Regions from separate parts of the Streptomyces sp. NBC_01257 genome, predicted to be linked through region 2. Evidence: riboswitches for the same ligand, from Rfam matches in the RefSeq annotation. Region 2 holds a riboswitch; each other region holds the start of a gene.
What was found. A riboswitch is a leader RNA that binds a small molecule or an ion and turns the genes downstream of it on or off. The one in region 2 is predicted to bind cyclic di-AMP.
Positions count from the first base shown of each region.

Region 1: another riboswitch for cyclic di-AMP. It lies ahead of OG408_RS34940 (M23 family metallopeptidase); the one in region 2 lies ahead of OG408_RS05560 (C40 family peptidase).
Region 3: another riboswitch for cyclic di-AMP. It lies ahead of OG408_RS24255 (C40 family peptidase); the one in region 2 lies ahead of OG408_RS05560 (C40 family peptidase).

Region 1 is NZ_CP108472.1:8,000,322-8,002,577, reverse strand. Features, by position in the region: gene OG408_RS34945 (SGNH/GDSL hydrolase family protein) at 1-357, opposite strand, end outside; gene OG408_RS34940 (M23 family metallopeptidase) at 540-1,475, opposite strand; cyclic di-AMP (ydaO/yuaA leader) riboswitch at 1,479-1,638, opposite strand; gene OG408_RS34935 (tyrosine-protein phosphatase) at 2,102-2,256, shown strand, end outside.
Region 2 is NZ_CP108472.1:1,288,943-1,291,198, forward strand. Features, by position in the region: gene OG408_RS05550 (ATP-dependent Clp protease proteolytic subunit) at 1-191, shown strand, start outside; gene OG408_RS05555 (hypothetical protein) at 199-507, shown strand; cyclic di-AMP (ydaO/yuaA leader) riboswitch at 837-1,008, shown strand; gene OG408_RS05560 (C40 family peptidase) at 1,012-1,485, shown strand; gene OG408_RS05565 (LysE family translocator) at 1,525-2,166, opposite strand; gene OG408_RS05570 (LysR family transcriptional regulator) at 2,239-2,256, shown strand, end outside.
Region 3 is NZ_CP108472.1:5,568,122-5,570,377, reverse strand. Features, by position in the region: gene pcrA (DNA helicase PcrA) at 1-691, opposite strand, end outside; cyclic di-AMP (ydaO/yuaA leader) riboswitch at 951-1,116, shown strand; gene OG408_RS24255 (C40 family peptidase) at 1,115-2,256, shown strand, end outside.

The sequences.
Region 1 (2,256 bases), 6.7 Mb from region 2:
GTCGGTGCCCGGCCGGATGATGTCGTTGCCGCCCGCGCAGAAGCTCACCAGATCGGGGGCGAGTTCCCTGGCGCGCGGCACCTGCTCCTCGACTATCTGGTCGAGGAGGCGTCCTCGTACGGCGAGATTGGCGTATCGGAAATTCCCGTGCGCGGGGCCCGTGGCGCCCGTCGCGCCGGTGCCCGGGAGCTGGTCCGCGAGGAGTACCGCGAACCGGTCGGCCCAGCCGACGAACGTTCCGTCCGGGCCGGGGTCGCCGACTCCCTCGGTGAAGCTGTCGCCAATCGCCGCGTACGACCCGATGGCGCCCTGTCTGTTGTTGACGCCCTGCTGGATGTTGTTCGAATCGTCTGCCACAAGGGCTTATCCTGCACCGCCGAATGTGACCTACGCGACCGTAATAAGGGGTTGACGGGTGGTGAGATAGACCACCCGGTCAGTTTTTGGTAAAGGGGGAATAAGCAGAGGGACGGTGCGCCGCCGCACACCGTCCCTCTATGCATTGCTCAGGCCCGGATCACCGGACCGGTGTTGCTGGATCAGACGTTGATCCCGTGCGACGCCAGGTAGGCGATCGGGTCGATGTCCGAGCCGTACGCCGGGCCCGTGCGGACCTCGAAGTGGAGGTGCGGGCCGGTGGCGTTGCCGGTGGCGCCGGAGAGGCCGACCTGCTGGCCCGCGGTCACGGTCTGGCCCGCCGAGACGGAGAGCGAGGACATGTGGCCGTACTGCGAGTAGTGGCCGTCGGCGTGCTTGATGACGACCTCGTTGCCGTACGCGCCGCCCCAGCCGGCGGTGACGACGGTGCCGGAGGTGATGGCCTTCACGCTCGTGCCGGTGGCGACGGGGAAGTCGATGCCGGTGTGGCTGCCGCTGGACCAGCTGGCGCCGGAGGCACGGTAGGCGGTGGTGTGGTTGCCCGGGACCGGGTGGACGTAGCCGGAGCTGTCGCTCTGGGTCGCCGGGGCCGAGGTCTCCTTGGAGGAGGAGGCGTCGGAGGAGGACGAGTTGGAGACCGTGGAGGCCTTCGTCTCGGTCTTCGCCGGGGCCTTGGAGGGGGCCTTCGACGGGGTGGTGGCGCCGGTGGAGGTCTGCGCCGCGGACTTGCCGCCGAGCGTCAGCTTCATGCCCGGGAAGATCAGGCTCGGGTCGTCGCCGACGACCTTGCGGTTGTCCTGGTACAGCTTCTCCCAGCCGCCCTTGAGCTTGTGCTGGGCGGCGATCTTCGAGAGGTAGTCGCCGGAGACCACGGAGTACGTCCTGGAGCCGGCCTGCTCCTTCGCCACCGGCTTGGCCGGGGTGGCGTGCGTGGCGGCGGCCGACTTCGAGGTCGCGGGAGCGGCCTGCTCCGCGGCGTTGGCACCGGTGGCGCCGAGCAGCGGAAGCGCGATGACGGCTCCGCCGGCACTCGCGACGACGACGCCACGGGCGATGGTGCTGGACTTGGGACGGCGGTGCTTACCCGATATGGGCATGAAGGTTTTCCTCTCCGGCGCCTGCGAGGTGAGCTGTCGGGTTCGGACTGGAGATGTCCGGTCGCGACTGGCGCGACTTCACCCCGAGCCGGCCGGATTACCCGGTCGGCGGCTTACCTGGTTCCCCCGCTCCTGCCACGCGGTGAGTGGGTGCGAATTCCGGACGGCGGCAGGATTAGGCGGTCCGTCCGGATTGACAGCGAACGTAAGCGAGCCGGGACGGCGGAAACAAGCCACGGGTTCCTCATCGGATTCCGGGCCGGAAATTCGGTGCGGAATTCCGGTCACACTCCGTGGATTACGGATCTTGGCTTTCCGCGCGGTGCACGGACTACCCCACCGCGGCATCACCACACACCGTCACGGATATGATCCCGCTCACGAGAGGGTCATCATCTCCCGCATAAGCGGGGCATGTTCGACTAAATGCCTCAATACGGACATGTCATGCCCACCGCCCTCCCCCGATCGGGACATCCACCCGGGACCGACCCCCGCGCGAGGGGTCGGAGCAGGCGCGAAACGGGGGCGTGACCGAGATGATTGTCCGAGGAATCAATGTCGTATCGTCACGAGAGTGGACCCGTCGGCGACACGCGCCGGTGGCAGAGCCTCCAGGAGTGACCGTGACGCAGCAGCTGCCGCAGACCCCGTCGACGGAGCCCGAGCTGGCGGGTGTCCGCAATTTCCGTGACGTGGGCGGGCTGCCCACCTCGGACGGCCGCCGGGTGCGGTTCGGGCGGCTCTACCGCAGTGGCCACCTGGCGCACGCCACGGCCGA
Region 2 (2,256 bases):
GGGAACTGGCCCGGATGCGCGAGACCCTGACCGGCATGCTGGCCCGTCACACGGGCCGCCCCGCCGAGGAGATCGACGCCGACACCGAGCGCGATCTCATCCTCGACGCCGAGGGCGCCAAGGCCTACGGACTGGTCGACCACATCGTGCAGAACCGCGACCTTTCGCTGCCGCCCCACCCCGCGCGGTGAAGTGCCGATGCAGCCACCGGAGTTCCCGCCGCTGCCCGCCCTGACCCGTGCCGAGGGCGAGTTCATCGACCGCTACCTGCAAGTCCTCGACCAGGTGGGCCGGATCAATCCGTCCCACGGCGGCGACACGTACGGCGCCCTGCGCGCCGCCCAGGCGCTCGCCTCGTACGCGGCCGCGCTGCGGGACGCCCTCGCGTTGATGCACGAGCGGGGCGAAGCCCAGATCCACGCAGCCACGTTGACCCGGGCGTTGCGCCTGCTGGACGGCGAGCGGCGCGCCGGACGCGTCACCGTGCCGCCCGACCCGCCGAGTTGATCAACTCCCCGGCGTCGACACGCCCGGCTGGCGGATCAGATTTTCTCGCTCGTTCGGCGTAGGCGTTACTTCGCACGAGGGACAACTCGATTTGCGTTTTCAAGGTGGACAGTGGGTGAAATCTCCCGTTCCGTCGCTGGTACGGCACCGGCCGACGGACTCGGGCGATCCACCTGAACTTCACCTGTCCACCCGAACGGGCCAGTCGTGATGAGCCTCACATATCGCCGTTTCACCTCGGAAATCCGGCACCCGGTGAGTCAAGATCCCTGGGACGACAAGCCCCCGCCACCGCGGCGGGGCGGTCCGGGCGGACGCCGAGTCCTGCCGCCGCCCGGATGCCTGGTCGACAGGAGTGGATCGGCAGGAGTGGAGGACCCGAGCACAACGGGCCGACCGGACTTCCGGTCGTCCCTCGGGGTGAAGCCGCATCCGCGGCCGGGCGACTTCGCCAGCCCGAACCCGACAGGTCATCCTTCACAGGCGGCTGACGAAGGGTTGCGCATGACTGCGCAGGTTCATGTCCCGTCTCTGCTCGCCCGGGCCACCACGGCTTCGGTGATGACACTCGCCGCCGTCGGCGGCACGCTGTTCGTTCCCGGCGTCGTGACCGACGCCCAGGCCGCGACCCATTCGATGAAGGCGCTCAACATCGCCGCGTCGAAGAAGGGGGCGCCCTACCGGTGGGGGGCCACCGGCCCCAGCCGCTTCGACTGTTCCGGCCTGACGCTCTATTCGTTCAAGAAGGTGGGCAAGAAGCTCCCTCGCACGGCCCAGCAGCAGTACAACAAGACCCGCCACATCTCGTCCGCCAAGCGGCAACGCGGCGATCTGGTCTTCTTCCACTCCGGCCGCAGCATCTACCACGTCGGCATCTACGCGGGCAGCGGCAAGATCTGGCACTCGCCCAAGACCGGGGCCGTGGTCCGCCTGGAGAAGATCTGGACGAAGAGCGTCTACTACGGGCGGGTCCGCTGAGGCCCCTGCTCCGTCCCGGCCCCCGGTCCCGCCCGCGCGTCAGCGCAGCAGCGGACCGGTCACCAGGACCAGCCCCAGTGCGGTGAGTGCCGCGCCGCTGCCGCCCTCGATCGCCCGGGCGGTACGCGGCCGGCGCAGCCACCGCCCCAGGCGGTCCACCAGGAGCGCCACGGCCGGGAACCAGATCAGCGCCAGCACCACGACGATCGCGGCCAGCAGCAGCGTCCTGGGCAGGGGCGCGGCCCCGTCCGGCACGAACTGCGGCAGCAGGCTCAGGAAGAGCACGGGCGCCTTGGGGTTCAGTGCGTTGGTGAGGAAGCCCTGGCGCAGTGCCTGCCCGGTTCCCTTCGTGGCCCGCGCACCGGTCTCCTCGTCCGGCCCGCTGCCCGGTTCCGGCCGGCGCCGGGCCGCGAGCAGGGCCCCGATGCCCAGGTAGAGCACGTACGCGCCGCCGAGGAGCTGGACCGTCCGGAACAGCACGGGTACCGCCACCAGCACGGCGGCCAGCCCGGCGACGGCGAGCGCGGTGTGGACGAGGAGGCCGCCGGCGACCCCGAGAGCCGTCGCCACTCCCGCCGACCGCGAGGCGAGGGCGTTGCGTACGACGACGGTGAAGTCCGCGCCGGGCAGCGCGACCATGCCGGCGGCGACGCCGACGAAGGCGGTCAGTTGTGCGTCCATGGCTCCACACTGGACCCCGGAAGCCTTTAGCGTGTACTTGCAATCTTCTGGGTCTGCCAAAAGGAACGCTTAATGTACGACCCGACACGG
Region 3 (2,256 bases), 4.3 Mb from region 2:
GCGTCTTCTCGAAGCCGTCCGTCGCCTGTCCGGCGAAGGTCTCCTCGTCGATCAGCTCGTTCTTGAGGTTCGACACCTTGGCCGTGAAGGACTTGGGCGGGAAACGCTTCGGGTCGAGGTCGAGATCGCGGCAGACCAGGGCCATGAGGCGCTTGGAGTCGGCGGCGTCGTAGATCGAGAACGACGAGGTGAAGCCGAGCCGCTTGGACTCGCGGCGCAGGATCCGCACGCACGCGCTGTGGAAGGTCATCACCCACATGGCGTTGGCCCGCGGGCCGACGAGCTGCTCGACGCGCTCCTTCATCTCGCCCGCGGCCTTGTTGGTGAAGGTGATCGCCAGGATCTGGCCGGGGTGCACCCCGCGCTCGGCCAGCAGGTGGGCGATGCGGTGGGTCAGCACCCGGGTCTTGCCCGAGCCGGCCCCGGCGACGATGAGCAGCGGGGACCCGGCGTGCACGACGGCGGCGCGCTGCTCGGTGTTCAGCCCGTCGAGCAGCGCGGCGGCGTCGATGACCGGGCGGTGTGCCCCGTCGCGGTAGTACGCCTCGCGGGGCGGCGGGGGGCCGTCGAACACGCCCGCGAAGAGGTCCTCCGGCACCGCTTCGGGTGCGGAGTCCTCGGGGGGCGGCGGGGGCCCTTCCTCCGTGTGCTGGAGGCCGGTCAGGAAGCTGTCGTCAAAGAGGCTGCTCATCGCCTCCCGAGTCTAGGCGTGCGCACTGACACTCCGGGCCCGAGTGACGAACAGCGCACCCGCGGCCGGGCACGCAGAGCGAGTGCCCGACCGCGCCGGGTGGACGGTCCCCCGGCCCCACCTGCCCCGCGACACCCCGCGACGCCAAGGTCACGAAAATGTATCGGGCATATCGAACATCAACCTTCACAGGGACACCATGAGTTGGCTAGCGTGCTCGTTCGGGCGGCCCGTACCCCCAGAGGCGATCCACGCCGAGCGGGCGTCCACGCCGAATCCGGGCTGCTCCCGCAGAAGTCCGGAACCGGGGACCCACACGCAACACCGGGGTGAATCGGTCCGCATCCCCCACCAGGACCGTAGGGCAGCCTTCCGTTCCGCCCGAACCCGACAGCTAACCCGGTAGGCGGTCCACGGAAGGAGATGCCGGCCTTGGCGTCGCATCGCAAACCACGCACCCGCGTGCGCACCACCGCCCCGGCCGTCGGGCTCACCTCGGCCGCGCTGGCCTCGGTGACCCTGCTGTCCTCGCAGAGCGCGCTGGCCGCCCCGGCGCCCAAGCCGAGCATCGAGGACGTGCAGAAGAAGGTCGACGACCTGTACCGGCAGGCGGGTACGGCGACCCAGCAGTACAACCAGGCGAAGGAGGCGACGACCGGGCAGCGCGCCAAGGTGGACACCCTCCTGGACGACGTCGCCGCGCGCACGGCGAAGCTGAACGAGGCGCGCAGGACGCTCGGCACCTATGCCGCGGCCCAGTACCGCGACGGCGCCCTTGCACCGACCGCCACCTTCTTCCTGGCCAACGACCCGCAGTCGTTCTTCGACCAGACGCACCTCATGGACCGGATGGGCGAGCGCCAGCAGCAGGCCGTCACGGACTTCCGTACGCAGCAGGCGAAGGCGTCCAAGCAGCGGGCCGAGGCGGTGGCGAGCCTGGAGACGCTCACCGAGTCGCAGGCGACGCTGCGCACCAGCAAGCAGAACGTGCAGACGAAGCTGACCGAGGCCCGCACACTGCTGTCGAAACTGACCGCCGAGGAGAAGGCGCGGCTGGCCGAGCTGGAGCGCAAGAAGGAGGCGGAGGCCAAGCGCAAGGCGGCGGAGCTGGCGAAGAAGCAGGCAGCCGCGAAGGCCGAGGCCGAGCGCAAGGCCGAGGAGGCCGCCAAGGAGGCCGGCAGCGGCACGGGGACGGGCAGCGGAACCGGGACCGGCACAGGTTCGGGTTCGGACGCCGACGCCTCGACCAAGGCCGAGAAGGTCCTCGCCTTCGCCCGGGCGCAGATGGGCAAGCCCTACGTCTGGGGAGCGACGGGCCCGTCCTCGTACGACTGCTCGGGGCTCACCCAGGCCGCCTGGAAGGCCGCGGGCGTCGACATTCCGCGGACCACCTGGGACCAGGTCAATGTGGGCACCCGGATCGCCACGGAGGATCTGCAACCCGGTGACCTGGTGTTCTTCTACGACGACATCAGCCACGTCGGCATCTACAAGGGCGACGGGATGATGATCCACGCGCCGAAGCCGGGGGCGAACGTGCGCGAGGAGTCGATCTACTACATGCC